Regions from separate parts of the Planctobacterium sp. R6 genome, predicted to be linked through region 1. Evidence: predicted binding sites of a transcription regulator. Region 1 holds the regulator's gene; each other region holds the start of a gene.

Region 1 (11,019 bases):
ATTGGTAAAACCGGCGAAGCGTAACAAGGTTTTATAATTGGTTACCGGCAGGATACCCGGCACGATATCGATATCAATACCGGCGGCTGCGGCGCGATCTCTGAAACGCAAAAACACCTCGGCGTCGAAGAAAAACTGAGTGATAGCCTGAGTTGCACCGGCTTCAGCCTTGCGTTTCAGATTAAGCAAATCAAATTGCGAATTAGGGGCATCGGGATGGGTTTCCGGATAGGCTGCCACAGAAATGTCAAAGTCAGCCACTTCCTTGAGTAATTTCACCAAATCAACCGCGTAGGAGCGGTGCTCAGTTGAGCCTTCGGGTAAATCGCCTCGCAGCGCCACAATCCGACGAATGCCCGACTCCCAGTAATCCTGCGCAATTTGCACCAGTTCTTCCCGTGAAGCGTCCACACAGGTTAAATGCGGGGCTGCATTGATACCCTTTTCGTTTTGAATGCGCTTAACCACTTCGTGAGTGCGATCCCGCTCACCACTGTTAGCACCATAGGTAACTGACATAAACTTGGGATTAAGCGGCGCTAAGCGCTCTACAGAATTCCAGAGAGTTTGTTGCATGGCTTCAGTTTTAGGTGGGAAAAACTCAAAAGACACCTGAATATTTTTGATTTCAGACAAAGTCTGATTAAGAGCATCTATGCCCTGCGCGTACGAAACCATGTTAACCTTAAGCAATTTAGACGTTTAGATGGCTAAATGTAATTAAACACCGTCTGGACGTCAAGCAGTTTAGCCATCTAATATTGATTAGTTTCCCAGAGTCATTAGAATTAAAGCTTCTGACTCATAATCATTAACAGGGTTTCCCACCATGGCAGAATGGAATGGTAACTATATAGATCCGTACGCAGAACACGGAAAAAAGAGTGAACAAGTTAAAAAAATAACGGTTTCTATACCGCTCAAGGTATTGCAGGTACTCACTGACGAGCGTACCCGACGCCAGGTTAACAACCTGAAACACGCCACTAATTCGGAATTATTGTGTGAAGCCTTTTTGCATGCGTTTACCGGGCAGCCTTTGCCCAACGACAATGATTTAACCAAAGAAAACGCCCATAAGATTCCGGAAGAAGCCAGACGCATCATGGCAGAAAAAGGCATTGAAATTGAAGAGGATGAAGATTAAGCCGGTAAATTGAAGGAGCCGCGTAGCGACTCCTTGCGCTAACTCATAGCGTTTAGTTCAATCCCCCTTCACGGGTCATGTTTTCATTTCTGTCAGCGTGGACAATCACATTATCTTCAATGCGAATTCCGCCGTAAGGTTTTAATTCTGCCACTTTATCCCAGTTGATATATTTAGATTCCGGGGTGCTCCGTAAATCCGCCAGCAGACTATCAATAAAGTAGAGGCCGGGCTCAACCGTAAACACCTGATCGGCTTCAACTGTGCGTGTGCAACGCAAAAACGGATGTGCCTCAGGTGAAGGTTTAGCCGTGCCGCGATCATCCGCCATGTGCCCACCTACATCGTGCACCTGCAATCCCAAAAAGTGACCTATCCCATGCGGGAAAAAGGTGGAAACGATGCCTTGCTCCAGGGTATCGGCGCCACTCAGGTTAACGATGCCAAAATCTGACAACAACTGCGCTACCTTTTCGTGGGCTTTAAATTGCAGATCCGCATATTCAATACCGGGTTTGAGCATATCAATCAGATCCAGGTTTACCTGATCCATGTGCCGGATCAGATCAGCAAACTCCCCATCCTGCTGAACATAGGTACGGGTGATATCTGCCGCATAGCCATGATATTGCGCACCAGCGTCAATTAAAAAAGTACGACTCTGTTGCGGTGCGTCGATATCCCGCACGCTGTTGTGCAGGATGGCGGCATTTTCATTCAGGGCAATAATACTGGGATAGGGCAATTGCTCATCGGTATGGCGAGTCGCTGCCAGGTAGGCGAGATGAATATCCAGCTCGCTTTTGCCCGCTCTGAACGCCTGTTCTGCGGCCCGGTGGCCCTGGATAGCGATCTTGTTCGCCTCACGCATACAGTACTTTTCATAATCGGTTTTGTAAGCGCGATGATAGTGCAGATAATGTAAGACCCGATCCGGATTAACATTGCTAAATCCCAGTGCACTGGCCACTTCCAGATATTCGCCGAGATAGGCGTGCTTTGCTTTGTCGTAAGGCAGGTACTTTTCCACCGCATTGGGTTTCGCCAGTAAATGGATATCGAATTCGTCAGTCCAGAAGTCGTTCGGCTCTTTAGGCACTTTGTGCCAGAAGTCCACCGGCAAATAAAACACCAGCTTCGGCTTTGATTCGCCATCCAGAATTAACCAACAGTTGGGGTTATCAACCACCGGCAGCCAGGCTTTAAACAGGGGAGAAACGGCGAACGGATAATAATTGTCGTCCAGAAACTTGATTTTGCCCTGTCCGGAATGAATCACAATGCCATCAAGCCCTTCGCGCTGCAAAGCCTCACGGGTACGTGCCTGCATCACGGCGATGTGTTGTTGAAATTGGGCTTTGAGTTCTGACATAAAAGGCGGCTCCTTCTTATAGGGTAGCTTCTGCTACGAAACGAATGAGGAATAATAAATGATGGTATCTCGCCATCTCCGGAGTGTAAATGTTACAGCCCAAAGTCGTTGCCATTAAATATGGTTAACTGTCAGGTTCCGGCTCCACCTATTGTCATCTGGGCATAATCTTTAAAGTAATTATATTCATTGCCCAATAGCAGGTGATAAATCTGTTTATAAGCCAGCACTGCCTTTACGTAATTGCGGGTTTCCCGGTATGGGATGTTCTCAATCCAGATATCTGCTGCCATAGACTGACCTTCCGGCACCCAGGTTTTCACCCGGTGCCAGCCGGCGTTATAAGACGCTGTCGCCAGTACAATATTTTTATCCATGCGCTGCATCAGGTAATTCATATATTGAGTGCCCATATCCAGATTGAACTGCGCATCGTACAGTTGTCGGGCGCGAATTTTGCGCTTTTCCATGTATTGTACGGTACTGGGCAGCACCTGCATCAACCCGTAAGCACCTGCTCCCGAACGGGCATCCGGTTTAAATGAACTCTCTCTTCTGGCAATGGCAAAGGCCCAGGCCGGGCTGATGTCATTGCGCTCTGCGCTGGCCATCAGATCCGATTTATAGGCCAACGGAAATCGTTTTTCTACGTCATCGAGATAACCGGAGTTGGAAAAGGCGTGAATCGCCTGATCGTGCCAGTCCCACTGACTGGCGAGCGCAGCTGCCAGTTGCTGAAGCTCAGTAGGCAACGTCGGGATCAACATATTCCATTCACGACGAGCTGAGGTTTTGCGCTCCAGTTGAATAAACTCAACTATGCGCTGCATAGCAGGTTTGGCCATTAGTTGCCTGAACTGAGTTTCCTGTTGTTGGTAGGGGCGGTTTTGTAAATTCACTTCCATGCCCAACTTACCGCTGGCCATAAAACCATAATAATGACGATTCTGCGCCAGCTGGGTGAACAATCTGTTTGCAGCGTCCTGATTGCCGAGTAACTCCAGGGAGCGTGCTTCCCAATACTGAAAAATCAGATCCTGGGTCATGCCATCCGGGATAGCCCTCAGTACTTCCAGCGCATGGTGCCAGTTTTGCTCCCGCAAAACGTGAGTTAAATGCCAGAGGTACACGTCTTCTTCCTGCAAGCCGCTGGCTTTTTCCAGCCAGCTTTCTGCCTGCGGGTGATTTTTTGAGGCCAAAGCGATAGCAAAACGCTCAGTAATCGCTTGCTTTTGCTCTGCACTGAAAGAGAACTTACGGGCATAATCCCGCCATGTCTCCAGTGCCAGTTCCGGATCGCGCCAGATCAAACGGCGTAATCCATAGGTAATAATGCGCGTTTCAATAGCTGGGCGTACGCCGGTAAACTTCGACTGTCGCGATAGCATGCTGGGCGAACGGCGCACCGACAACCACAAATCCGCCAGATATTTTTCTGACTCCGGCAACAAACGCTTTAAATAGGGAATAAGGGTGCTGTTGCCGCCATCAGCGGCCAGCTCGATGCGCTGTAATACAATGTCTTTACTTCTTCTGCCGGCATCCCGCCATTGGTCAAACAAAGGATCACATTCATTGGGTTGTGATTTTCCCACCAACCACAGCGACTGAATTTCTTCCAGATAGGTGTCCAGCCCCTGTCTGGCAATATCGAAAGCGATGCGTTGACACAAGAGCGCAGTATCACCCACCTCGGCGTAATACTTTAAATACAGATCGTCGCGGTTTTGACGAGCGAGGTGTTGCAACCATTTCTTGCGCAATGGACGTTCCATTGGCGTGTCTACGTATTCTGTCAGAAACTCCGCGATGGCATTTTCGTTGGAAATATAGGGGTAACGTAACAGCGTTTTGTAGGTAACGTAGGGCCACAGCGGATAATCTTTGAGGTTTTGTTTTAGTAGTTTGTACTCACTACTATTTGGCCGGTGTGCGATTTGTTCAGCACGTTCAAACCACTCCCGCAACTGCTCAGGCGCAACCGCCTGCGCTGCACCTTTGACAGAGACCAGTAAAAACATCGATACAGAAAGTAAAAAAACGCCCTGTTTTATTGCACGCATTGACTACCTTTTTTGTCGTATTCTCTCTATCTTTAGCCTTCAGACTGCGAGCAAATTCGCGGCCTTAGGTAACGGCTTTTATACCGTTCGAAACAAAATGAAATTAAAAATTCAAACAATTGTTTGAATTTAGGTTGAAATTTAACATTTCTTCAACAACAATGTTGCCACCCTACATCAGACCGTGCCAGTGATTTTTTGTTTCAATCTGGTTAAAGGCTCTGAAAAAGCACAGGAGAAACCAATGTTATTTGAAGGCCAATGCCTACAAGCCAGCCTGAATGAAAATGGTATCGCAGATATTGTTTTCAATGCGCAAGGCTCCGTCAACAAATTTGACCAGCAAACTGTATCAGAATTAAATGAATTGTGTGCTGCCATAGAATCTAACGCTGATATCAAAGCCGCCGTGGTGCGTTCCGCCAAGTCCACCTTTATTGTCGGTGCCGATATTACCGAGTTCACCGGTTTATTTGCAGAGCCCGAAGAAACGCTGCTGCAATGGGTAGCCAATACCTCCAAAGTATTTGACCGTTTTGAAGATCTGCCCTTCCCTACTGTTGCCGCCATTAATGGCTTCGCGCTGGGCGGTGGCTGTGAAATGACGCTGGCCTGTGATCTGCGGGTTGCAGACAGCACTGCCGCCATCGGCTTGCCAGAAGTTAAACTGGGCCTGATGCCTGGCTTTGGTGGTACTGTGCGTTTGCCACGGGTTATCGGTGCCGATAACGCCATGGAGTGGATGACCACAGGTAAAGACCGCAATGCGGAAAAAGCCCTGAATGAAGGTGCGATTGATGCCGCTACCGCACCAGAGCTATTGGTGGCGGTTGCCAATCAGATGGCCGCCGATGCAGCCGCCGGAAAGATTGACTGGCAGGCGCGTCGCACAGCGAAAAAATCGCCTCTGAAGCTGAATCGCAACGAAATGATGATGAGTTTCGCCACTGCCAAAGGCATGGTATTTGCGCAGGCAGGTAAACATTACCCGGCACCGCATATGGTGGTAGAAACCCTTGAGAAAGCCGCTACTTTGGATCGCGAAGGCGCGTTGAAGCTGGAAAACGAAGGCTTTGTAAAACTAGCCAAATCTGAGGCCGCTACGGCCCAGGTAGGTATTTTCCTGGCAGACCAGGTAGTAAAAGGCAAAGGTAAAAAGCAGGCCAAACAAGCCACTAAAACCTTTGAACAGGCAGGTGTGCTGGGCGCTGGTATCATGGGCGGTGGTATTGCCTACCAGTCTGCCGTTAAAGGCACCAAGACCATCATGAAAGACATCGCAGAGCCAGCATTAAAACTGGGTCTGGATGAAGCCAGCAAAATCCTCGATAAGGGTATGCAGCGAGGCAAAGTCAACAGCAAGAAAATGGCGGCGACTCTGAACAACATCGTACCAACTCTGGACTACAAGGCGCTGGAAAACGTTGATATCGTCATCGAAGCTGTAGTGGAAAACCCCAAAGTTAAAGGGATCGTATTAAAAGAAACCGAACAGACCGTGGCCAAAGATGCCATCATTTGTTCCAACACCTCGACGATTTCTATTAACGCACTGGCAGAAAACCTGGAAAACCCGGAGCGTTTCTGCGGTATGCACTTTTTCAATCCGGTCCACAGAATGCCGTTGGTGGAAATCATTCGCGGGGAGAAGACCACGGATGAAACCATCGCCAACGTGGTGGCCATGACCCTGAAAATGGGTAAAACCCCGATTGTGGTCAACGACTGCCCGGGCTTTTTAGTGAATCGCGTGTTATTCCCTTATTTTGCCGGCTTCAGCAAGTTACTGCTGGACGGTGCTGACTTCGTAGCAGTCGATAAAGTAATGGAAAAAATCTTCGGTTGGCCAATGGGCCCGGCTTATCTGCTTGACGTTGTGGGTATCGACACCGCCGACCACGCCGCAGATGTTATGGCTGACGGTTTCCCTGAGCGCATGAAGAAAGTGGATAACGACCCAGTGACCCTGCTGTATAAAGCGGAGCGCTATGGTCAGAAGAACCAGAAAGGCTTCTACAACCACGGTCTGGATAAGCGCGGTAAACCGCAAAAAACGCCAGCGGAAGAAGCTTACGAATTGATGAGCGCGCATGTGGCTGACAAGCGAGACTTTGAAGCTGACGAAATCATTGCACGTCTGATGATCCCAATGGCCAATGAAGCCATTCGCTGCCTGGAAGAAGGCATTGTAGATTCCGCCGCTGAGGCCGACATGGCCCTGCTTTACGGCCTGGGCTTCCCGCCGTTCAGAGGCGGCATTTTCCGCTACATCGATACCATGGGTGTTGCCAACTTTGTGGCACTGGCAGACAAGTTTGCCCACCTGGGTGAAGTGTATCAGGTGACTGAAGGCACTCGCGAAATGGCCAAAAACAACCAGAAATACTGCGGATAAGGGGGAACTATCATGAAAGAAGTAGTAATAGTAGATTGCATTCGTACCCCTATGGGGCGCTCTAAAGGCGGTGTATTCAGAAACGTTCGTGCTGAAACCTTATCAGCTCATCTGATGAATTCACTGTTAGCCAGAAATCCGGCCTTAGATCCGGCTGATATCGAAGACATTATCTGGGGTTGCGTACAGCAAACCAAAGAACAGGGCTTTAACGTCGCCCGTAACGCACAATTGTTAACTGACATTCCGCGTCACGTGGCAGCAGTCACGGTTAACCGTCTGTGCGGTTCTTCTATGCAGGCACTGCACGATGCAACACGCGGTATCATGACAGGTGCTGGCGATGTGTACCTGATTGGTGGTGTTGAACACATGGGCCACGTGCCTATGAACTTTAACGTAGACTTCCACCCAGGCCTGGCAAAATACACTGCCAAGGCCTCAGGTAGCATGGGCTTAACTGCCGAGCTGTTAGGCAAACAAAATGGTATTTCCCGTGAACAACAGGATGCCTTTGGTGCCCGCTCTCATCAGAAAGCCCACGCTGCAGCGTTAGAAGGCCGCTGGGACAACGAAATCGTTGCCACTGAAGGCCACGATGCCAATGGCGCTCTGGTAAGCGTCACCCATGATGAAGTAATCCGTCCGGAAACCACAGTGGAAACACTCGGAGGCCTGCGCCCGGTATTTGATCCAGCTAATGGTACGGTAACCGCCGGTACCTCTTCTGCGATCTCAGACGGTGCCTCAGCCATGTTGGTAATGTCTGCTGATAAAGCCAAAGCATTGGGCCTAACACCCAGAGTGAAAATCCGCGCTATGGGTGTGGCGGGTTGTGATGCGGCAATCATGGGTTACGGCCCGGTACCTGCCACTCAAAAGGCACTTAAACGCGCCGGTATGGATATCAAAGATATTGAACTGGCAGAGTTTAACGAAGCGTTCGCAGCACAAGCCCTGTCCTGTATCAAGGCACTGGGCCTGATGGATAACTACGACGAGATGGTTAACCTCAATGGTGGTGCTATTGCACTAGGTCACCCACTGGGTTGTTCCGGTGCGCGTATCAGCACTACCTTAATCAATCTGATGGAAGCCAATGACAAATCTGTCGGCCTGGCCACCATGTGTATTGGTTTAGGACAAGGTATCGCCACCATCTTTGAACGGGTCTAAATAAACCGTTTCCACAGCAAAGGGCAACTTAGGTTGCCCTTTTTTATGCCTGCTGAAAAACTGTACTTTAGTACAGGTGAATTACATTATCTTCTGCTGTAACTTGCATCTTATGGTCTTTCCAATGGTACGTAACACAATGAAAACACTCACCGTAACACAGCGAAAAATGGTTTATTTTCTGATGGCATTCTTACTGATTGTTGCCTCATTCAACAACCTGAGCAGTTTTGTTGTAGCTTTTATTGATGGATTTGTTCAGGGCTTCAATGCGGCAATAAGCTAACGTTATGCTTACAGGAATAAATCACATCACCTTTTCGGTGAATTGTCTGGATACTTCCCTGCAATTTTACAGCGATGTACTTGGGTTTAAACCTGAAGTCAGTTGGGATAAGGGGGCTTATCTTTCATCACCCGGGATTTGGTTGTGCTTGTCTCTGGGGCAAGCCAAGCCCTCACAAGATTACTCCCATCTGGCCTTTTCAGTTACCGAGGGGCAGTTTGACGGCCTGAAACAAAGTATCTTAGCGGCGGGATTCGGCACCTGGCAAGATAATCGCAGCGAAGGAGACTCCCTGTATTTTCTGGACCCTGATGGCCACAAGTTAGAGATACATTGTGGTGATCTGCAACAGCGTCTGGATGCTTTAAAACATAATCCTTACAAAGGACTAAAGTGGTACGAATAATCGCGCCAAATTCGTTAAAAAATTAAGTGGCAAACAAATAGGCCTGGTCTTTAAACGATTTAAACTCCAGGCGATTGCCGGAGGGGTCTTTAATAAAAAAAGTGCCTTGTTCGCCTGGTTTTCCGGCAAAGCGGATGTAGGGTTCCAGAACAAATGGTACCTGCTTAGTCTTAAGGCGAGTCTGCAGTGCCTGCCAGTCGTCCCAATCCAGCACTAATCCAAAATGCGGGACGCCAATGTCCTTGCCGTCCACCAGATTAATGGTTTCGTTGAGTTGCATACTTCTGTCTAAGTGAGTCACCAACTGGTGGCCCCAAAAGTTCCAGTCGATCCAGTTGCTGGAAGAGCGTCCTTTTTCACAGCCCAGAATCTCCCCATAGAAGCTCTCAGCGGCCTCTAAATCGTGGACAGGAATGGCAAGATGAAACGGGTTCAGCATAGTTTTACCTTTACTACTCAGGACAGCATTTTTAACATTTTAAGCTTTTTATCGGTGTAGGGTGGATAACGGACATCTACATCCAAGGCGAAGCTACGCTCCATCACCGCTTTTAAATGACTGAAGGTGTCAAAACCCGCCTGACCACAATAACTGCCCATGCCGCTGGTACCGACTCCGCCAAACGGCAGGTCCTGGTTGGTCATAAACATCATGCCGTCATTCACACAAACGCTACCAGCACTGGTTTGTTGCAGTACGCTTTGAGAAACGGATTTATCTTTACTAAATATGTACATGGCCAGAGGTTTAGGCCGCTGATTGATAAAATGCACGGCTTCATCGAGCTTGCGATAAGTCAAAATGGGTAGGATCGGACCAAAAATTTCCTGCTGCATGAGCGGTGACTCCGGATCCGGTTCAGCGACCAGGGTTGGTGCAATAAAACGACTGTCCTGGTCACCCACGCCGCCCGACAACACCGTCTGCCCATCCAGCAAGCCCATGATCCTCGACCAGTGACGCTGATTGATTATACGCGCATAATCGGCACTTTTACTGGCATCTTCGCCATAAAATTCCTGCATTTTTTGCTGCAACTTAGCGATAAAAGTCTCTTTTACACTCTCATCCACCAGCACATAATCAGGTGCGACACAGGTTTGCCCGGCATTCATCCACTTACACCAGGCAATGCGGGCAACAGATACATCCAGATTGGCGCTTTTATCCACGATGCAGGGACTTTTTCCTCCCAGCTCTAACGTCACCGGTGTGAGATGCTCAGCCGCCGCTCGCATAACCACTTTACCGACAGCTTCGCCACCGGTATACAGGATGTGATCAAAGCGCTGTTGCAACAGCGCTGTAGATTCTTCTACCCCCCCTTCGACCACCGCTACTGCGTCGCCGTCCAGATATCTGGGTACCAGTTCCGCCATAAGCTTTGACGTATTCGCTGCCAATTCAGAAGGCTTTAAAATGGCACAGTTACCGGCAGACAGCGCAGCGACATAAGGGGCAATTACCAGTTGCCAGGGATAATTCCAGGCACCAATAATCAAAGCCACACCCAGAGGTTCTGGTTGAATGTAGCTCTTACCGGGCATAGCCACTAAGGGCGTTTTGACTTTGCGAGGTTTCATCCATTTTTTCAGGTGCTTAATGGTATGGTCCACTTCCGTAGCAATATAGGAAATTTCAGCACTCCAGGCTTCAAGCTGACACTTGCCCAGATCGGCCAGTAAGGCGTCACGAATTTTATCTTCGTTATCCAGTGTCATCTTCTTCACTTGCTGCAGTTGCTGAATACGCCATTGCAACGAGCGAGTCTTACCTGTGGCATAGGTATTGCGCAGGCGATTTACTATATCGGGAATGGTATTTAACGTTTTCGCGTCCATCGTAGCTCCTGAAAAACCAACTTAGAGCAAAAAGCCGCTAACAAGCGGCTTTTTTAATTAGGCATCATAAGGATGAGTTAAAATGATGGTCTCATTTCTGTCAGGTCCGGTAGAGACTATATGTACCGGCACACCTGTCACTTCTTCAATGCGTTTAATGTAATCTTTCGCCGCTTGGGGTAGTGCGTCAATTGTTTTTGCACCGAAAGTATTATCTGACCAGCCCGGCATGGATTCATACACAGGAGTAACGGCTTCATAGCCATCGGCCGCCATCGGAGGCACATCTTTGATATTGCCGTCAGCATCTTTATAACCGACACAAATCTTCA
Region 2 (11,019 bases), on a different contig from region 1:
GCTCAATCAGCTCTTCGGCTTTATCCAAATCCTTGTCTGCCATAATGCGTGCCTGATACATCAGTGAAACCGCCCCTTTTTCCTGCACAAAAAGCGGATAGGCGGCTGTGTCATTTTGTCGCTCAAACAGGGTAATTGCGGTATCGAGCGTTGAGTCAGCACAAACCGGTAGCGCCAGCCAGGTGGCTAATACAAGTGCCGGAAATTTTGTGAAAAAGTTTTTCATCATATTAACCTTTGTTTAGTTGTTGAGTTTTCGGATTTGCGTATTTCAGGGTGAAGTGGCGAATTACTAACGCACCTATAACCCCTGGTGCCATCCAAAATGCCAATTGCCACTCGCCGATGTTGCTCAGCAACGCTCTGCCCCCAAAGGCCAGAAATGCGGTGTATGCGCCGATTGCCGTGGAAATTTGTGCGCCGATGTGCTCTTTCAACCAGCGATTGCCAATGGGTTGCCTGGTGGATATAAAACGCAAATTACTGAGCCCGGACAGCAAGCCTAAAATGGCGAATACCTTGGGGAGTGTCTGTTCAAATTGCCAACCAGCCCAGAATAACAGCGGTGCGCTCAATACCATCAAGCCATTGCCCAGAATCACCTGCGGACGTGCAAGTGGTTTTGTACTGGTTTTGCATTGCAAAGCCAGAATCCCTTGCTCGAGTCCGGTGTAGACCAACAGGCTTAAGTAGAGCAGCAGGCTATAGAAAACCCGCATTTGGGTTTCGAAGCGAGCCTGGTTGTCAAGGTTGCTCAGGCGATGGCCGTGAATGACCATCGGATCCCAAAGTACCAACAGTGCCATCAGGGCACCAGTGATGGCGACGATGTACATGGCTTTATTGTAAAACCCGCCAAAATATCTGTGATTAAATTGGCCTTTTCGCGCTGTCATGGGGATCCAAAACAACAGCAAGGCAGCGCTGCCGACAACGACATGCAGGTAAAATGCAATAGTGTGGATGGTTATCATAGTGGTCTCTCAATCGGGTTTTATTAAATCTGACAAGGTGAACTGGCTACTATGCTATTTATTTAATGACGTCTGGCGTAGTGCCATAGGTCATGATGTAAAACATGACTTTTGGCCTATAGTGGAGATAGAAAAAATACGGCAAAATGGCAGTATGAAAACCTTCATTCAGCAATTTAATGTAGTCAGGCTGATCGGCCTGACCACGATTTTCACCGTCGCAATGGTCGCGATCTTTCTCGCTCTGGACGGGGCACATCCTGATTATGGGCAGGTGTCGGTGTTAGTCTGGTTGTTCGCCAGTTTCCTTGGGTTAGAGTTGGTAACTACCGGTGAGCAACCTGTTTCTCGTAAACATTTGATGGCGGCTGTAATTGCGCAATTACTGGTGTTGTACGCATTGTTTTTTACAGCCTCCTACAACTTTGTTGCAATCCTGTTGGGTATCTGGTGCGGCAACTTGCTGCACTTTATGAGTCTGGGGCGGGCGTTAGCCACAACGCCGGTGCTGATGTTCTTTTACTATGCGATATTTACCTGGTATTGGGGCTTTGATTACATGTTGTTTTCAACGCCGCTGTACTGGATGTTATGTTTGTTTACTGTATCAACAGTGAACTCCTGGATTCAGGAGACGCTTGCCAAAGAGGCCAGCGAAGAATTAAACCGGGAGCTCATCGCCGCACAAAGCTTGTTAAAAGAAGCCACCCGGCAATCTGAACGCACCCGAATTGCCAGAGATATTCACGATTTGTTAGGGCATCACCTGACCGCGCTAACCATTAATTTGCAGGTGGCGATGCACAAAACCGATGGCGAGGCAAAACAGCAGGTAGAAAAGAGTTACGCCATCGCTAAATTGTTGTTATCCGATGTGCGCGAAGCTGTAACGGAAATCCGGGAAAAATCGGCTCTGCAATTAAAAGACGCACTCCAGGCGTTGGTCAGCGCCGTTCCGCGACTTACTGTTAGTCTGAATTTAGAAGAGGATTTAGATATTCAAAATGTTGAACTGGCCGATGCAATATTGCGCTGTGTACAGGAAAGCTTAACCAATACCCTGAAGCACAGTCAGGGAGACCGTTTTATGATTTCGCTGCGACGAGAGGCGTCTGAGCTAAAACTGGCAATGTCGGACAATGGCAAAGCTGCGCTAAATTTTAAAGTGGGCAATGGCCTGTCAGGCATGAAAGAACGCATTTTAGCGCTGGGTGGCAGCATTCGGTTTGAGCCTTCTGAGGGTGGGTTTCATACGTTTATTTGCTTTCGGGAGGCGTAATCTTGCTCAAAGTGCTATTAGTGGACGACCAAACTTTGGTGCGCCAGGGCATTACCAGTTTACTGGCCTTGTCGGAAGAGGTGCAGGTGGTGGCACAAGCTGACGATGGTGAGCAGGTGGTAGCGTTGGTAAACGAGCATCTGCCGGATGTGATTCTGATGGACATTCGCATGCCCAGGGTTAACGGTATCGACGCCGTAAAAGCGTTGCATCAGGCGGGTCTGACAACGCCTGTGATTATGTTAACCACGTTTGACGATCACCAGTTGGTAATGGCTGCATTGCAGGCTGGTGCGAAAGGCTATTTGTTGAAGGACGTATCTCTGGACATTTTGGTCACCGGGATAAAAGATGTGGCGGCCGGTAAAACGCTGATCCAACCCAGTATCACTGAAAAAGTTCTGCAAGGGTTGCAGGGGTTAAGCACCGATTTTGAGAGTTTTAGTGAGCCAGAACCCCTGTCTGAAAAAGAGCAGGAAATTCTGCGCCTGATGGCCGCCGGTTGCAGCAACCGTGAAATTGCGCTCGCGATGCACAAGTCTGAAGGTACTGTGAAAAACCAGGTGTCTACCATTTTGGCTAAAATGGGAGTCAGGGATCGTACCCGGGCGGTACTAAAAGCGATTGAAAGCGGTATCATTTGATTCAGGGCTTGCTCATTGTTTTTACATCAAATACAGTATTGCCCCTCATCTGACCTGTATAAGTGGTAAGGCCTTGGCATTCTTTGATTTGAAAATCAGAATAATCGATCCTTCATTGCAAAACCGAAATATGTTTAAGGATATTCTGACTCAGATTGGCCAGCCCGATGTGTTGTTACAGTCTGACGCCAGACAATTGTTTAATCGCGATAAGCCATTGCCCTGTGACCTGGTGTTGATCAATGCCGATGTGGGATTTGGATTATCTGCTCCTGATATTATTCGCTTTCTGACGCGTGACAATCTGGTACCGGCCTGGTGCAAATTTGTCATTGTCAGCAGTGACACCTCTTATCAATTATCGGCACCGATTTTCCGTTATTTGCAGACGGAAATACTGCATTTGCCGGTTAACTTTCAAAATATCAGATATCTGGTGTATCGCACTATTACCTCGATTAAGTTGTTTAAGCCTATCTTGGCTAAATTACACAAGATGGCGCCCGCTGAGTTGGTAAAAAAAGTCACGGACATCAACATTAAAAATCGCGATCCGATTCTGGACGATGAGCTACTGGTGATGAAATTGCAGTTGCTGATGCAGGCAAAACAACCTGAATTGGCACTTAAACTGGCAAATAAGATCAAAGATCCCGCCTGTCAATTTCGGGAGTTAGCTTACATCAATTTAGTGACAGGGCAGGATGATGCCATTAATTCGCTGGTGGCTGATGCGCAGAAAAAGAACCGCTTCTTGTTTGGGCGCGTGTATTTGATGACCTATTTAAATGTTGCCGAACGCAATTACCGCAGTGCTTTAAGGTTGTTCCAGCAATTGCCTCTGGAAAGTTTACGAGGCAATGATGCACAAGCTTATGCGTTGTTGTTGCAACAGGCCGAGGGGTTGCAAAAAGCACTGTCGTTTATCAATGGCCGGTTGAGCAAGGCATCCCGAACGTCCATGCTCTACAGCAATCTTATTGCCACTAAAACCAAGCTTTATTTTGTGGCATTGGCCACCGGTGAACTGGATAGCCTGTCCAGGGTGGATGTCTATATGATGTTGCAGGAGATGGCAGATCACAGAATTTGGCAAAAAGGCGAGTTCAAATACTCGGTATATGCACCTTTTCTGGAACTGGGTATGGCATTGCACGAAGGCAAGGCGATCGCAGAAGAGCAATTTGAACTGCTGTTGTTGCAACTGAAAAAACTGGATATGTCTCAGTTAAATGTGTTGCTCTATGCTGCTAACAAACTGGAAAAGCACAATGCCTCCAGAGAAATTCATGAGCGTCTGGAGCAGGTTCTGGCCAAGGTAGAAGTATCACCAGAGCTGATCTCCTACATGATTTTACACAATATTGTGTTAGCCACTTCCATGACCGAAGAACGGCTCAAATTTCGGCTTGAATATCTGGCCCTGAACCATTGGCAAAGTGGCCGATATTATCGGGCGTTGATGCGCTTTAAAGATTTACTCAGTATTTTCCCTGATGCCGAAGACAGTGAACAACAGATGCGCCGTCTGATTAGCGAGTCAGGTTTGACCCGCTACTGGCGTTACATTCGTAGCTAACCGATTAAATGTCACCAAACCCTGCCTGTAAGATGGCCAGGGCCGCGAGTGCGGCTGTTTCAGTGCGCAGTATTCTGGGGCCCATCAGTACTTCTTCATAGCCAAATTCCCGGGCCTGATAAATTTCAGCATCGGATAAACCACCTTCCGGGCCAATGAGCAGACGCACACCTTCAGGTGGCAGTGCTAACTGATTTAACCGCAACTGTGCCTGCGGGTGTAACATTAAACGACACTGATTGGTGGATTGCTGAATCCAGGCCTGATAGGAAACCGGTTGATTGAGTATCGGCAGGGTATTGCGGCCGCATTGCTCACAGGCGGAAATGATAATCTTTTGCCAGTGCTGCTGTTTCTTTTGCCAACGTTCTTCACTGAGCTTTACCGGGCAGCGCTCGGTAATGATGGGCGTGATTTCGGAAACCCCCAGTTCGACAGATTTTTGCATCACCAAATCCATTCGCTCTCCTTTGGACACTCCCTGGGCGAGGTGGGTGTTTAAGGGAGACTCCACACTGAGGCCCAGTTTGGCGGAAACGAACACCGTTGTGGACTTTTTGCTGGCTTCCTGAATTTCGCCGCTGTATTCATTGCCATCACCGTTAAACATCACCACCGGATGTCCGGGTTTCAGGCGTAAAACGTTGGTAATATGAACGGCAGAATCTTTTGGTAACTCAATTTGGGTGTCAGATTGCAAAGTGTCGGGGTAGTATATTCTGGGAATGCGCATGAAATGATTGATTCAGTTTTTTGTCGCTAGTTTATATGAATTTAGTTAGCAATTCAGCGAAAAGGAAATTACTGCATGGCAGTTATGATCGAGGTCAGGCAACTTAGCAAGGCTTTTAATGGTTTGAAAGCTGTAGACAATGTGTCGTTCAGTGTAGAAAAAGGCAAATGTTTTGGATTATTGGGGCCAAACGGGGCGGGTAAGTCCACCACCATTGAGATGATGGAAGGCATCGCCAAACCCGATTCCGGTGAGATTCTGTTCGAAGGGAGTCCATTGAGTCGTGAATCCTTAAAACGCATTGGTATTCAGTTTCAAAATACCGCATTGCAGGATTATCTGACTACGCTGGAAACCATTCGCCTGTTTCGCAGCTTCTATGAGCAAGGTCTGGCGGAGCAGGAAATCATTGAGTTGTGTCAGTTGCAGGATTTTCTCAATCAGGATCACCGCAAGCTCTCAGGCGGACAGCGACAAAGACTTTTGTTGGGCCTGGCTTTAGTCAACGATCCGGATATTTTGTTCCTGGACGAACCCACCACGGGCCTTGACCCACATGCCCGGCGCAATTTTTGGGAGTTGATTCGAAAAATTAAAGGGCAGGGCAAAACAGTAGTATTAACCACCCATTACATGGATGAAGCCGAGTTTCTGTGTGACCATATCGAGCTGATGGATAAAGGCAAAATTATTGAAAAAGGCCATCCCGGGAGACTGTTAAACAAACACTTTTCCGGGGCGCTGATCCGCATTCCAATGCAGCCATTAACAGATGAAGTGATCGGCGCATTGGCACCTGAACAAAACCACGATTTTTGGGATATTAATACCCACGATGTGCAACAAACATTAGCGCAGTTAGTGCAGGCCCAGGTGTCACTGGAGGGGCTTCATGTTAAATCAGCCAATCTGGATGATTTGTTTTTAAAACTCACCGGTCAGCAATTAGGAGATTAAACTTTGAATCATTCTGTGATTGCCGTATGGCGACGTTTTTTTGCATTGTTTAAAGCCCGAAATTTAGAGTTTTTCCGGGATAAATCTTCATTGAGCTGGAACATTGCCTTTCCGGTTTTGATTCTTGTGGGGTTTTCATTCGTATTTGGTGAAGACGACAAGACCCAATTTAAAGTGGGCATTATTGTCGCAGAGTCGGTTTCAGCAGCTAATGCAGATGAGGCGCCACTGTCGGATTTTCTGACATTGCGCTACCTCGAAACGGTGCAGTACACGGCACAAAGCGTGGCGCTGGATAATGTAAGGAAACACAAAATTGACCTGCTGGTGGCGCCGACACAGCGCCGCTACTGGGTCAATGACACCTCACCCACCGGCTATACACTGGAGCAGCTGTTTTTAGCGAAAACCTCTGGCTTTGAACGGGTGGCAATTGACGGCAAAGCGATTCGTTATCTGGATTGGGTATTGCCAGGGATTCTGGGGATGAATATGATGTTTAGCTGTTTATTTGGGGTCGGGTACGTCATTGTACGTTATCGCAAAGCATCCGTTTTAAAACGCCTGAAGGCCACACCGTTAAACCCTATTGAGTTTATTTTAGCGCAGGTGATGTCGCGCTTGTTTATTGTGGTCACGCTGTCAGCCGGCGTGTTTTTAGTGACCGACTGGATGTTCGATTTTTATATGTTGGGTTCGGCAATCGACCTGCTTATTGCGGCCATTCTGGGGGCAATATGTATGATTTCGTTAGGGTTGCTGGTGGCCAGCCGCAGTCGCAGCGAAGAGTTAACCGGTGGCCTGCTCAACCTGGTAACCTGGCCTATGATGATCTTGTCCGGTGTCTGGTTCTCCCTGGAAGGCGCGCCTCAGTGGTTGCAATCTGTGGCTCAGATGTTGCCTCTGACACATTTAGTCGATGCGGCCCGCAGTATTATGACAGATGGGGCTTCTTTGTGGGATTTACGCGTGTCTGTACTGGCATTAACGGCCATGACATTGCTGTTTTTAGCGCTGAGTGCTTTGCTGTTTCGCTGGGAAGGTGACGGGCGCTGACCCGTCACCTGATATGTGAAGGTAGCTTAACTCTGTACGCAGTTGGCTTTTTCCGGCGCCATTTTGTACAGCGCATTGGCATTCGCCATATTTTTTTGCAATTGTTTGATACGTGTTGACGGAGCAGGGTGAGTGGAAAGAAACTCCATCGGACGATCACCGCCTGCGGCTTTTTCCATGTTTTGCCAAAGGGTAACTGACTCACTGGGTTTAAACCCTGCCTTAGCCATTAAGTCCAGACCGATATAGTCGGCTTCTGACTCATGAGTGCGGCTGAATGGCAATTGCAATCCTACCTGGACCCCCAAACCTATTGCCGCCATGATTTCCTGATTGTGGCTGACTTCATTAGTGCGCAGTAGTTGGTTGGTTACTTCCATACCAACACCCACTAAAGTGCTTTGCGACATGCGTTCGTTACCGTGCTCTGCAATGACGTGGCCCACTTCATGGCCGATAATGGCGGCTAACTGATGCTGTGTTTCTGCAACTTTCAGTATGCCGGTGTAAATTCCAATTTTGCCGCCTGGCAAAGCAAACGCGTTTATCTGCTCATCTTCGAATACCACGACTTCCCATTCACCGGGAAACGTGCTTTTAGGTACCTGTTTAATGATGTGATCTGCAACGCAGTGGACATAGGCGTTTTGTACCGGCTCTTTAGATACCTTGGCCTCTGATTTGAGGCTGTCGAAGGCTTGCACGCCCATTTCGTTTAACTGATCAGAGGAAAACAATTTTATGGTGTTTCGCCCTGTGGGTGATTTGGCGCAGGAAAAGACTAAGCTGCTAAGCAGAACAGCGATTGACAGTCGTCTGAAGGACATACACTAAGCTCCATGTAAAAAAATCGTCAACAGGTTCTCATTATAAACACAGTCTGACATTTAGGTATAAAAAAAGGCTCAACAACGAGCCTTTTAGGAAATGAAATAGAAAATACCTTTACAGGTTGACCGCGGCGCGTAGCTCGTCGGCTTTGTCGGTGGCTTCCCAGGGGAAGATATCCCGACCGAAGTGACCGTAAGCTGCTGTTGCCAGATAAATAGGGCGTTCCAGATCCAGCATTTTGATCAGGCCATAAGGGCGTAAATCAAAGTGTGCTTTGATCAGGTCAGTGAGTTTGCTGTCGTCAATTTTACCGGTACCGAAGGTATCAATGCTGATGGAAGTGGGCTCTGCCACACCGATAGCATAAGACACCTGGATTTCGCACTTATCGGCTAATCCAGCGGCCACAATATTCTTTGCTACATAACGACCCGCATAGGCTGCTGAGCGATCGACTTTAGACGGATCTTTACCTGAAAACGCACCGCCACCATGTCTGGCCATACCGCCGTAGGTGTCTACGATGATTTTACGACCCGTTAACCCACAGTCTCCCATTGGACCACCGATAACGAATCGGCCCGTTGGATTGATATAGTATTTGGTTTCAGCGTTTAGCCATTCTGCCGGAAGCACGGGTTTGATGATTTCTTCCATTACCCCTTCCTGCAGCTCTTTCAGGCTCACAGAATCACAGTGTTGAGTAGACAACACCACGGCATCAATACCAACAGGTTTGCCATTTTCATACGCAAACGTTACCTGACTCTTGGCATCAGGACGCAACCAGGGAAGGACATTGTCTTTACGCACTTCAGACTGTTTTTTAACCAGGCGGTGGGCATAGGTAACCGGCGCAGGCATTAGCACATCAGTTTCATTACTGGCATAACCGAACATCAGGCCCTGATCGCCGGCACCCTGATCCTCGGGACGGCTTCGGTCAACGCCCTGGTTAATATCCGGGGACTGTTTTCCGATGGTATTGAGCACTGCGCAACTGTCGGCATCAAACCCCATATCGGAATGAACGTAACCAATCTCGCGTACAGTTTTGCGGGTTAAATCTTCAATGTCGACCCAGGCGGATGTTGTAACTTCGCCACCGACCATGACCATGCCGGTTTTTACATAGGTTTCACAGGCCACACGGGCTTTAGGGTCTTGTTCTAATATGGCATCCAGTACCGCGTCGGAAATCTGATCCGCGATTTTATCCGGATGACCTTCAGAGACTGACTCTGAAGTAAATAAATGCTTTGCCATAGGGATTCCTGATTCTGTCGTTATCTGATTCTTTTAAATGAATTTTAACTAATTCGTTTTTTTACAGTGGCAAGTGTACTGGAAAAAAGGAAAAAATCCATTGTTTACTTCTAGACGTCTAAATGTCTAAATGTAAGCGTTTGAAAAGTAAGCATATTTATATTTTTTATTCTTCTTCCGGGAACAAGGCAGCCAAGATTTTTTGGCGCCTGCGGGTTTTTTAGGGCCCGCTTTTCAGTCCGTCTGAGTTGTAAACAAAACAAGGGGTAAAGTCCCTTGCTGTACTTTGTCTATATCGGCACTAGAAATAAAAGTAATAAAGAAAGCCGAATTGATTAGGGAATATCGTTGCATCGATTGTCCTCCTGGGCCAGAATATGCCTCCCAAACCGCTATGCCAGCGGTGCTATAGCTTGCGAACAGGAGTAATAATGCCAACGCGTAGAGAATTAGCCAATGCTATCAGAGCATTGAGTATGGACGCCGTACAACAGGCGAAATCAGGTCATCCAGGTGCCCCTATGGGCATGGCAGATATTGCCCAGGTACTCTGGGGTGACTATTTGCAGCACAATCCTGCGAATCCCGACTGGGCAAACAGAGACAGATTTGTTTTGTCCAACGGCCATGGCTCTATGTTGATTTACTCATTGTTACACCTGACGGGTTACGCATTGCCAATCGAAGAGCTGAAAAACTTCCGTCAATTGCACTCCAAAACGCCTGGTCACCCGGAATATGGGTATGCGCCGGGCATTGAGACAACAACAGGACCTTTAGGTCAGGGGATCAGTAATGCCGTGGGTATGGCAATTGCTGAGAAAGTACTGGCTGCTCAGTTTAACCGTCCAGGCCATGACGTGGTCGATCACCACACCTACGCGTTTTTAGGTGACGGTTGCTTGATGGAAGGTATTTCTCACGAAGCTTGCTCCCTCGCTGGAACACTGGGCCTGGGTAAGTTGGTGGCTTTCTGGGATGACAATGGCATTTCCATTGACGGTGAAGTAGAAGGTTGGTTTACCGATGATACACCGGGGCGTTTTGAAGCCTATGGTTGGCATGTAATTCGCGCGGTTGATGGTCACAGCCCTGAGCAGATCAGCACCGCTATTGAACAAGCTAAAGCAGAAACAGACAAACCCACACTGATTTGTTGTAAAACCGTGATTGGCTTTGGTTCACCTAATAAAGAAGGGCAGGAGTCCTGCCACGGTGCACCACTTGGTGACGATGAAATTGCCTTAACCCGTGAGCGTCTTGGTTGGAATTCACCGGCATTTGAAATCCCGACTGAGATTGCTGCACAGTGGAATGCGGTTGAAGCAGGCAAGCAAAAAGAAGCTGCCTGGAATGAAAAGTTTGCTGCTTATAAAGCGGCTCACCCTGAGTTGGCGACGGAATTACAGCGTCGTTTGAATAACGAATTACCGGCCGACTGGCAGGCGCAGGCTGAGGCCTATATCGCCGATTTGCAAGCCAATCCTGAGAAAATAGCCAGCCGTAAAGCATCGCAAAATGCGTTAAATGCCTATGGCCCAATTTTACCCGAGTTGTTAGGTGGCTCTGCCGATTTGGCTGGCTCCAATCTGACAATCTGGTCTGGCAGCAAAGGCGTTAGCAAAGAAGACGCCAGTGGCAATTACCTGTACTACGGTGTGCGTGAGTTTGGTATGTCTGCCATTATGAACGGTATTACC
Region 3 (11,019 bases), on a different contig from region 1:
TTTTTGCTGTCATTTGAAACTTCACACTTCATTGAGTACTATGCACAATTATAATCAAACTAGCTCATACTGCTGCATCCGTGTTGCTTGAGCTAATTTGGGTATCTGTGATACTTTGACTATCAACATCACCTTTTTTGTCATCACTGCGCGTTTTTATTCGGGATCACCAGGGTTCCGATATCACGAAATTTCATTCTGTAGTAACAATAAAAGGTTATACCCTGTGTAATACCAATAAGTTATTTAGACCTGTAAAATAACATGATTATTATGTCATGTTAGTCCATATTCGGAATACTTTTGAGGAAATTATGAGTAACCAACTTGAAGCCCTTCGTGCGGTAACAACGGTTGTCGCCGACACCGGTGATATCGAAGCCATTCGTCAATATCAACCCGTTGATGCCACTACGAACCCCTCTTTGCTGCTGAAAGCAGCACAAATGGAGCAATATCAGTCATTAATTACCGAATCTGTTGAGTGGGCAAAACAGCAATCTGATGATGTAACACAGCAACTGCAGGACGCCAGTGATAAATTAGCGGTTAAATTTGGCTGCGAGATATTAAATATTGTACCAGGTCGTGTTTCTACCGAGGTGGATGCCAGATTGTCTTTTGACAAACGCGCAACCATCGAAAAAGCCCATCGACTGATCGAGTTGTACAAAGAAGCCGGCATCAGTAAAGAACGCATTTTAATTAAAATCGCTTCCACCTGGGAAGGGATTCAGGCGGCTGAAGAACTGGAAAAAGAAGGAATCAATTGTAACCTGACGCTACTGTTTGGTTTTGCCCAGGCGCGTGCCTGTGCTGAGGCGGGTGTATTCCTGATATCTCCGTTTGTTGGCCGAATTCTGGACTGGTACAAAGCCAACACCGATAAAAAAGACTATGCGCCTGCCGAAGATCCTGGTGTGCAGTCAGTTACCAGCATTTATAATTATTACAAGCAACACGGTTACAAAACCATCGTAATGGGTGCCAGCTTCCGCAACATCGGTGAAATCACTGAATTGGCTGGTTGTGACCGTCTGACCATTAGTCCGGCACTGTTACAGGAGCTGAAAGACAGCAATGCTGAGCTACCGGTTAAATTGCAGGACGGTGGTGCCACGACTGAAGCACCGGGTGCGCTTTCTGAGCGGGAATTCCGCTGGCAGATGAATGAAGATGCCATGGCCACAGAAAAACTGGCAGAAGGTATCCGCAACTTCGCAAAAGACCAGCTTAAGCTGGAAGACATGCTAAAAGCCAAACTATAAAAATAATAATACGTTAAAGCCATCCAAGGGGTATAGCTCTGATGTGATGGCTTTTTAAATGGCTAAAAATAAGCTGGCAAAGGCCCTACAACGATCCAACAAGTGTTTAATTAACGAGGAAGATTATGGCCCACCTGAACGAACAACCCGCCTGGCAAAAACTGTCAGACATTGCTGATGCCATTAAATTTGAGCACATGCGTGACTGGTTTAATAATGATCCACAACGCGCCGTAAAATACACGGCTGACGCCGTCGGCATTACTCTGGATTACTCCAAAAACCGCATTAATCAGGAAGTGATGGACTCTTTGTTTGAACTGGCAGAACAATGTCAGGTTGCTGAAAAGCGAACGGCGATGTTTAGCGGTGAGCAAATTAACTTTACCGAACACCGTGCAGTACTCCATACCGCGTTACGTAACTTTTCCGGTAATCCTGTGATCGTAGATGGCACTGACGTGATGCCCGAAGTACTGGCCACCCAGGCCAAAATGAAGTCCTTTGTATCCAGCATTTTGACCGGACAACACAGAGGTTATACCGGTAAAGCCATTACCGATGTCGTGAGTATCGGTATTGGTGGCTCCTTCCTTGGGCCTAAGATAATGTCAGAAGCGCTCAAGCCTTATTGGCAGTCGGATGTCAAAGTGCATTTTGTGGCAAACGTTGATGCCTGCCATATTCAGGATGTGTTGGCCGAACGCGACGCAGAACAAACCTTGATACTGATGTCGTCAAAGTCCTTCAGTACTCAGGAAACCTTGCAAAATACCCTGACGGCGAAAAAATGGTTTTTGGCCCAGGGCGGCACTGAAGCCGACATTGCCAAACACTTTATGGCGGTATCCTCCAATATCAAAGCGGCCACTGAATTTGGTATGGCAGAAGAAAACATCTTCCCTATGTGGGATTGGGTAGGTGGTCGTTATTCACTGTGGTCAGCCATAGGGCTGCCTTTGGCATTAACCATCGGCTGGGAACACTTTGAAGCCCTGCTCAAAGGTGCCTACGAAATGGATTGCCACTTTCAGACAGCTCCGGTGGAACAAAATCTGCCAGTGATTCTGGCGCTGATTGGGCTTTGGTATCGCAATTTCTTTAATGCCCAAAGTTATGTATTGCTGCCTTATTATCACTATTTGCGAGGCTTTCCTGCTTATGTACAGCAACTGGATATGGAAAGTAACGGGAAACAGGTAGCCGGTGATGAAACTGTCGATTATGAAACCGGACCGATAGTCTGGGGAAGTGAAGGCACAAATGGCCAGCATTCATTCCACCAGCTTATTCACCAAAGCAATACCCTTATCCCGGCGGATTTCATGCTGCCACTCAATGTGCCAAAGCAGGACAATACTCACCACGCAATGTTAGCTTCTAACTGTTTTGCGCAATCCCAGGCATTAATGCAGGGCCAGTCCCACAAAGAAATAGTGGAAACTTTAAAAGCCAAAGGGGTCAAAAAAGCAGAAGCTGAAGTATTGGCCACCCACAAAACCATGCCGGGCAACAAACCGTCAAATACCCTGTTATTTGAGCAACTGGACCCTAAAACCCTGGGCGCACTGGTTGCGCTTTATGAGCATAAAGTGTTTGTGCAGGGGGCAATTTGGGGAGTGAATTCCTATGATCAATGGGGGGTTGAATTAGGTAAGGTATTAGGGAATCAAATTCTGGATAAAATTCAGTCTGAAGACAGTGCTCCTGGATTTGACGCCTCGACTAACCAACTGATAGCTCGCTTTGTTGACAGTTTGAAATAACATCACAGAGACACTGCAGCGCGTCTGTGACGAACTGCAGTGTCCCTGTAGCCATGGCATTTTCGCTTTAAACTCCTGCCATTTTGATCATTTTACCTTCAATTGTTGAACCTCCCCCACAAAAAACCCGTTAACTGTTCATTTTTCAGTCACTTATTATTCCATTCTTATTAGTTTCATGGTTTGTTAATAAAAAGTTAACATTAGCCCTTTACTTTTACCTCGCCTGTGATAAAACAGGTATCGAAACTGGCTGTTAAACTATTGTTAAGCCGGTATTTTTAGCGGTGTGATGTAAGGAGTTTACCGTGGATAAGAATGACTTAATGTCCAAACTAGACGAAGAAACTCGCTCAACAAAATCTCGTAAGAAAAAGCGCATGTGGCGTGAAATTGAAGCTATCAAGGACAAATATAAGCTTCGCAAAGAACTCGAAGACATGGACATGTTCAATGAGTACGAACTAAGCCAAATCGACATCTGACCGCAAAAGCCCCTGTTATTGGGGCTTTTTGGTTTTTGACGATAAGGAAATTATTGCGGGCTGATCTGTAGCGCCCGCAATGTTCGGCTTTCTGATATATCAGACCTGCCAGTTAATGGGGCTTAGTCCCTGTTGCTCAAGAAGTTGGTTGCATTGGATAAAGTGACCACAACCTAAAAAGCCGCGGTGAGCAGATAGCGGTGACGGGTGTGTCGTCTTTAGCACATAATGCTTTTGGTTATCAATATGAGCGCCTTTTTTGTGAGCATGACTGCCCCAAAGCATAAAGATCAGACCTTGCCCATGTTGATTTAGCGCTTCGATAACGTTATCCGTAAATTGCTCCCAGCCAATCTTGCTGTGGGAATGGGCTTTGCCCTGTTCAACAGTGAGGACAGTATTGAGCAACAATACCCCCTGCTCTGCCCATGGTTGCAAATTGCCATGTGAGGGGATCTCAAAACCGGGAATCGATTGCTTCAATTCCTTATACATGTTGAGCAACGAAGGCGGTGTTTTCACACCCTGCTTTACCGAGAAGCACAGTCCATGGGCCTGACCGGGTCCGTGATAAGGATCCTGCCCCAGAATAACCACTTTAACTTTGTCAAACTCAGTGGCTTTGAATGCGTTAAACACGTCGGCCTGAGGTGGGAATATGCTCTTGCCGGCCTGCCTTTCCTGCTCAACAAATTGCAGAATTTGTTGAAAATAAGGCGCCTGTTTTTCGGCGCCTAAAACATCCTTCCAACGGGTCATAGCTACTTAAGAATTTCAAACAGATGGGCTTTCAGCGTCTCGTAGGCGGCATCCTTATTGGCGGAAAGAATCTCTTTGCCGGCACATTCAGCCAAAGGTTGCGGCAAGCTGATGGGTTGTCCCAGTACATTTTCCACCGTTTCTTTAAACTTAGCCGGATGCGCAGTGCCCAGGAAAATACCGGTTTCCCCTTCCAGCAGCTGACGCTTCAGGCTCTTGTAGGCGATAGCGGCGTGAGGCTCGCTAACATAGCCGTCTTTCATCAGCTGGCGCATCGCCACCTGAGTGTATTCTTCGTCGATAGCTTCAGCAGATAAAATCTCTTTGTCCAGGTAACCGTATTCAAACAGGGCTTCAATACGCGGCCAGTTATTGGGCTGGCTTACATCCATAGCGTTAGACATAGTGGCCACTGTTGGTTTAGGCGCCCACTCACCGGAAGCCCAGTAACGTGGTACGGTATCGTTTTTATTGGTAGAAGCAATAAAGCGCTTAATCGGCAGTCCCAGCGCTTTGGCAATCATGCCAGCGGTTAAATTCCCAAAATTACCGCTGGGCACAGAAAATACCACGTCACTGCGTTTATCTTCTGGCACCTGCGAAAAGGCTTCAAAGTAGTAACAAACCTGAGCCAGTAAGCGGCTGATATTAATAGAGTTTGCAGAATTAAGGTGCAAACCATCGCGCACTTCCGGGTCGTCAAAGGCCGCCTTGACCAGCTGCTGACAGGCGTCAAAGTCACTTTCTACCGCGACAGTGTGAATATTGCCGCCCAGGGTAGTAAACAGTTTTTCCTGCAAGGTGGAGATTTTCCCCTTGGGATACAGGATAACCACCTGAATATTGTCGATACCATGAAACGCATGCGCCACTGCCGCGCCGGTATCTCCTGAGGTTGCGGTCAGAATAGTAATGGGGTTGGCTTTTTCTTTGGTGAGGTGTGACAAACACTGCGCCATAAAGCGGCCACCAAAGTCTTTAAATGCCAGGGTCGGACCGTGGAACAACTCAAGACAATAGATATCATCTTTTACGTGTGCCAGTGGCGCCGGAAAACAAAACGCATTTTCCACTAATTCAGCTAATACATCAGCGGGGATATCATCACCAATCAGATGCGACAGAATGGCTGCACTGCGCTGAGTAAAGGGTTGCTGTAGCAAGGCTTCGACATCAGCTAATGGTGCGATGTCTTTTGGAAAATACAGACCCTGGTTCTTACCCAGGCCTTTTTGCACGGCCTCACAGAAATTAACGGTATCGCTATTGTCTTTCAGATTGAATAATTGCACTTAAGATTCCTTCACAACTGTTGAACCTTTCAGGTCCAATTTACAGACATGACTAAAACCATCTTCGTTCTGGATATAATTTTCGGTTAGCCAGTCACTTATTTTATTGGCCTCGTCGAGGCTCTCACATACGGCAAAGACAGTGGGACCTGACCCGGAAATACTAAAGGCCAACGCACCATTATCTAACGCAAATTTTCTGGATTCATCAAATTTAGGTAACAAACTCTTACGGTATGGTTCAGCAATCACATCCTGCATCATGCTGGCTGCCAGCTTGCCATTGTTTTGATGCAGGGCATCAACAAACACCCCCAATTGCTTGCCAAATTGTAATGCAGTTTTAACACTGACTTCTTTCGGTAAAATCTCGCGAGCGGCAGAAGTGGACACCGAAATACCGGAATAACAACTTACCCAGTACCAGCTGTCTATCACTGGTAGCTGCGTGGTAATTTGTTCGCCATTTTCCACCATTAATGTCATGCCACCCAGATAGCAGGGGGCAACATTGTCGTAATGGATACTGCCACTGATCTGTCCTTCCAGCTCCCCCATTAACAACAGCATCTCATCTTCACTGAATGGCGTGTCGTAAAAGCTGTTCAGACCATCCAGGGCCGCTACGATGGAGCTGGCACTGGAGCCTAAACCACTGCCGATGGGCAAGTGCTTGTCGAGGGTCATTTTACAGGCTGGCGCTTCGATGTTGCGCGCTTTTAGCTTTTCGTGAAAGGCATTGTAACAGTGAGTCACAATATTCGTGGAGGTATCGGTTGGCAATTTATGAGCAAACCGACCAACAACAGATAAGCTGAACTGCTCAGCGTGTTCGAGTGTTACCGTGTCACCCAACGGTGAGCCATCTATAGGGGCAATTGCAGCGCCAAGGATATCAAAACCCAGGCAGACATTTCCTATCGAAGCAGGCGCGTAGGCGATGTGCTTCATCGAGATTTTCCTATCAATTTGATAAAAGGGTCATAAGGCTACCACACCCAATCGGATTGTACAGTGTCGCCTTATGCCTAATATTTAGTTTTAATTTAACGCGGGAATTAATGTACTACAACGCACACTTAATGAGTTCCCGCCCAGGGCATGGTGCGCAACACATCGGCAAATACACCGGCGGCGGTTACTTCAGCTCCTGCGCCATAACCTCGGATCACGAAGGGAATTGGCTGATAATATTGACTGTGAATGGCCAGCGCGTTTTCACCGTCTTTAATAGTGTAAAGTGGATGAACTGCATCGACTGCCAGCACTTTCACCGCACAGTGCCCTTCTTTGATGGTTCCCACGTAACGCAGCACTTTGCCTTCTGAGGCAGCTTTGTCGATTAGCGACGCAAAATGGTTGTCCAGCTCCGGTAATCTGGCGACAAACTCGTCCACCGAACCCGAAGCGTCAAAAGACTCCGGTATTACAGATTCAATACTGATATCTGACAGCTCCAACTTGAGACCTGACTCACGCGCCATGATCAGCAGTTTACGGGCCACATCCATACCGCTTAAATCGTCTCTGGGGTCAGGCTCGGTAAACCCGTTTTGCATGGCAATTTTGGTGGCTTCAGAAATGCTTAGTCCTTCATCCAGTTTGCCAAAGATAAAAGACAGCGAACCAGACAGGATTCCTTCAAATTGCAATAATTCGTCCCCGGCATAGATCAGGTTCTGCAGATTATCAATCACCGGTAAGCCTGCGCCTACCGTGGTTTCATAGAGAAACTGACGATTGTTCTGACGTGCCACCTCTCTTAGCTTTTTGTAAAAAGCCAGGTCTGATGTATTGGCCTTTTTGTTGGGTGTCACTACGTGAAAACCGGCTTCCATAAAATCGATGTACTGCTCAGCAATATCATCACTGGTGGTGCAGTCGATGATCACCGGGTTTACCAGACTATTGTCATGTGCAAATCGCTGTAAGGTTCTGACATCCAGATTTTCTTCACTGGCTTCCAGTGCTTCACGCCAGCCATTCGCCAGATCAATACCGCCCTCTCTTAACAGCAAATTACGACTGTTAGCGATACCATAAACCCGCAGACTGATATCGCGCTTTAACAGCGCGGCTTGTTGTTTGCTAATTTGGTTAAGTAGTTCCGCGCCCACGGTGCCACACCCCACCAAAAAAGCATCAATGGTGTGGAGGTTAGAGAAAAAATTCTGATGGATCACCTTCACTGCCTTTTTCGCTTTTCTGGCTTCGATAACCGTTGAGATAGAACGCTCTGATGACCCCTGGGCAATGGCCACATTATTCACCCTGGCCTGCGCCAGTGCGCTAAAGAAGCGGGCAGCCAAACCTTTAGTGTGACGCATACCATCGCCAACCAATGTCACAATCGCCAGGTTTTCCTTGGTTTGAATTGGCTCTAACAGATGGTTGTCAATTTCCAGAGCAAAGGCATCTTCCAGTACATTTCTGGCCCGCTCCTGATCTTTACCCTGAATACAAAAACTGATGGAGTACTCAGAAGAAGACTGCGTGATCAGGCTGATAGAAATATTGGCGTTGGAGATCACTTCAAAAACCCGTGCAGCCATGCCCACCATGCCTTTCATACCTGGCCCGGATATGTTGAACATAGACATGTTTTCCAGTAGGGAAATACCCTTAACCTGGACCCATTTCTCACTGGCTTCATGGCTGATCAAAGTGCCTGGTGCCGCAGGATTCAGGGTATTGCGGATAAGGCACGGAATGGAGTATTGAGCGATAGGACCAATGGTTTTAGGGTGTAATACCTTGGCACCAAAGTAAGATAACTCCATCGCTTCCTGATAGGTCAGCTTATCAAGTAGTACTGCACCTTCTACCTGACGCGGGTCTGCGTTATACACACCATCAACATCGGTCCATATTTCGCAACACTCAGCGTCAATACAGGCAGCTAAAATGGCAGCAGAATAGTCAGAGCCATTGCGCCCCAGAGTGACTTTTTCTCCGGCATCATTTGCCGCCACAAAGCCAGGCATGATCAACAAACAATCTTTATCGGTATTGAGCTCGGCAAAACGGGCGCGGCTGGCGCTAAGGTCAGCGATAGAGTCCAGGTAATCGCCTTCTGCAACAACATACTCTACCGGGTCAATAATATGGTTTTTTACCCCTGAAGCGGTCAGGATTTGGCTGAATATGTTGACACTGACATATTCACCCAGACTCAAAATTTGTGCGGTGATGGCGGCCGGACTGGCATTGAGTAAAGCAATGCCTTGTAGATGCTTTACCAGACCATTGAGTTTTTCGGTAATCAGGGTGTTAAGTGCTTGATAATTGAAGTTGTCGAGAGAGTCATTTAAGTCGGAGGCGATACTGGTGAGGGTTTGTTTTAAAGCGGCAAATTCCACCTCGTAATTCTCACCCTGCTCCGCTTTGTGACACAGCGTCTCCAGTGTATTAGTGACGCCTTTCGGAGCTGACAATACCACCCCCGCACCTGATTCTTCATGTGCCTGCAGACTGATATCCCTGACACTCAGATATCTGACCGCATCCGCCAGCGAGGACCCACCAAACTTCAATACTTTCATTTTACACTCCGCTTACCGCTTTTTTACCGATTTAACTTTTGACTCCGACAGAGTCTCTAATTTTGAAAACCTAAAAAAAAAGCCCGTTTCCTGGTAGGTCACGGGCTTTTGCTATTCTTATGCTTGCACTAGCCAGTGACCCTCTCCGTGGAGATGGTGCCGGTCATAATAATCGTCATCATAATGCTGGTGATAAGGTGCATGTGAGTCTTCCGATTGAGTGCCTGTGCAAGCTTATTTATTGAACTTGAGATGAGATTGCCATCTAGACGTCTAAATGTCAACAGCCATTTTTTGACAATTTTGCGAAAGTTAAGACTCGCTTCAGTTTTGAATCCATTTTCCTGCCATCAGATAGCGATAAGATTTTCTTTTAAAGACAAAATATTTGCTATTTACCAGTATAAATAGTAAACCCAGTGTACTACTCGGTTTTTAAGTGCTTCGATATCTCAAACTTTACAGCGAAACGTTAGCAAGAGAGTCTGAACTATAAACAATGTTTAACTTCAATGTAACAAGACCTAACTCATTAAACAAAAGCCAGTTACCACAAATATCGTATATCCCCCGAATAATTGGTTATGTAATCATGGGGATTATGATGCTGGCGGTATTTTACCCTGTAGAATCTTTCAATGTGGTAATAGGGTTAATAGCTAACTGTTTAGTCTGGCCTCATGTTGCACGTCTGCACAGTAAACTCGCTGGCGAAACCCGGCAATCAGAGCTGATTAATCAACACTGCGATGCCTTTTTTTATGGTTTATGGTCTGCAGTAGTAGGGTTTCAATTGTGGATAGTATTCGCATTATTAATTGTAACTTCGTTAAATAGCCTTATCGCAGGTGGATTAAAAAATTACGCTATCGCTATCCTGCTTATGTTGCTGGGAATGCTGTCAGGTGGATTGTGGCTTGGGTTTGAATTAATTGAGTACACCCCTTTCAGTGGAAAAGTTATTGCCGCCACGAGTATTTACCTCTACTGCTGTAATGTCGGATATTTCAATAGTCAATCCACAAAAATCATTAATCGCTCCAGGAAAGAAATAAAACGGCAAAATCAAGAGCTGAAAAGCGCATGGCTTAAAGCTGAGGAAGGTTCCAGAGCAAAAAGTGAATTCCTGGCTAACATGAGCCATGAAATTCGCACACCCATGAATGGAATTTTAGGGACACTGCAGTTGATACAGCGAGATTTGCAAGATAAAACGTTGCAACCACTGGTGTCCAAAGCCCTGTATTCGACCAAGTCGCTGTTAACGATTATTAATGACATATTGGATTTTTCAAAAATAGAAGCCAATAAACTCTCGCTGGAAAGCGCACCGTTCTCAATGGTGGAAGTGGTCGATTCGGTGAGTGCAGATTTAACCCCTGCCGCCGGCAAAAAGGGTCTTCAGCTAAAAACGGAAATAGTGCCCGGATTCCCTGATGGTTGGTTAGGTGATTCTGTCCGGGTCAGGCAAATATTGCTTAACCTGGCATCAAATGCGGTCAAGTTTACCCATGAAGGCAGTGTCAGTATTGGACTCAAAACCGTGCAGCAGCAAGGCAATATGGCTATCCGATTCACGGTTTCAGACACGGGTATTGGCATGAGCGAAGCTGCACAACGTAAGATCTTCGAGCGTTTTACTCAGGCCGATACCTCAACCACCCGAAAATATGGCGGTACCGGATTAGGCATGTCGATAACCGTCAGCCTGGTACATTTAATGAATGGCGAGATCAGTCTTGATAGTGATGAAGGCAAGGGAACATCGGTACAGGTTACCCTGCCATTAGCACAAACTGACCTGCAAACCGCTGGCAATGATGAAACACCGACAGGTATTCCTGATCTGAGTGACGTTCAGGTGCTGATAGCAGAAGACAATGAAATTAACCAGGCTATCATAGAAT

What was found. The regulator MetJ, encoded in region 1, represses methionine synthesis genes. The targets are predictions, from matches to a motif close to TAGACGTCTAGACGTCTA.
Region 2: the regulator MetJ is predicted to act here: its motif matches at 9,431-9,448, upstream of metK (methionine adenosyltransferase).
Region 3: the regulator MetJ is predicted to act here: its motif matches at 9,379-9,396, upstream of thrA (bifunctional aspartate kinase/homoserine dehydrogenase I).

What each region holds. Positions count from the first base shown of each region.
Region 1 covers NZ_JBVTQY010000031.1:29,636-40,654, forward strand. The annotation lists gene metF (methylenetetrahydrofolate reductase) at 1-678, opposite strand, end outside; gene metJ (met regulon transcriptional regulator MetJ) at 830-1,147, shown strand; gene pepQ (Xaa-Pro dipeptidase) at 1,200-2,519, opposite strand; gene AC0J20_RS17250 (transglycosylase SLT domain-containing protein) at 2,651-4,582, opposite strand; gene fadB (fatty acid oxidation complex subunit alpha FadB) at 4,827-6,977, shown strand; gene fadA (acetyl-CoA C-acyltransferase FadA) at 6,990-8,153, shown strand; gene AC0J20_RS17265 (hypothetical protein) at 8,293-8,439, shown strand; gene AC0J20_RS17270 (VOC family protein) at 8,444-8,845, shown strand; gene AC0J20_RS17275 (VOC family protein) at 8,868-9,284, opposite strand; gene AC0J20_RS17280 (aldehyde dehydrogenase family protein) at 9,302-10,687, opposite strand; gene AC0J20_RS17285 (adenylosuccinate synthase) at 10,745-11,019, opposite strand, start outside.
Region 2 covers NZ_JBVTQY010000015.1:85,633-96,651, forward strand. The annotation lists gene AC0J20_RS11715 (tetratricopeptide repeat protein) at 1-226, opposite strand, end outside; gene AC0J20_RS11720 (hypothetical protein) at 231-974, opposite strand; gene AC0J20_RS11725 (sensor histidine kinase) at 964-2,253, shown strand; gene AC0J20_RS11730 (response regulator) at 2,253-2,897, shown strand; gene AC0J20_RS11735 (response regulator) at 2,986-4,476, shown strand; gene AC0J20_RS11740 (16S rRNA (uracil(1498)-N(3))-methyltransferase) at 4,481-5,209, opposite strand; gene AC0J20_RS11745 (ABC transporter ATP-binding protein) at 5,285-6,166, shown strand; gene AC0J20_RS11750 (ABC transporter permease) at 6,170-7,222, shown strand; gene AC0J20_RS11755 (M48 family metallopeptidase) at 7,249-8,049, opposite strand; gene metK (methionine adenosyltransferase) at 8,168-9,319, opposite strand; gene tkt (transketolase) at 9,751-11,019, shown strand, end outside.
Region 3 covers NZ_JBVTQY010000013.1:32,185-43,203, forward strand. The annotation lists gene AC0J20_RS10420 (O-acetyl-ADP-ribose deacetylase) at 1-13, opposite strand, end outside; gene tal (transaldolase) at 315-1,268, shown strand; gene pgi (glucose-6-phosphate isomerase) at 1,394-3,034, shown strand; gene AC0J20_RS10435 (DUF3545 family protein) at 3,343-3,519, shown strand; gene ung (uracil-DNA glycosylase) at 3,619-4,278, opposite strand; gene thrC (threonine synthase) at 4,281-5,570, opposite strand; gene thrB (homoserine kinase) at 5,571-6,521, opposite strand; gene thrA (bifunctional aspartate kinase/homoserine dehydrogenase I) at 6,650-9,112, opposite strand; gene AC0J20_RS10460 (ATP-binding protein) at 9,612-11,019, shown strand, end outside.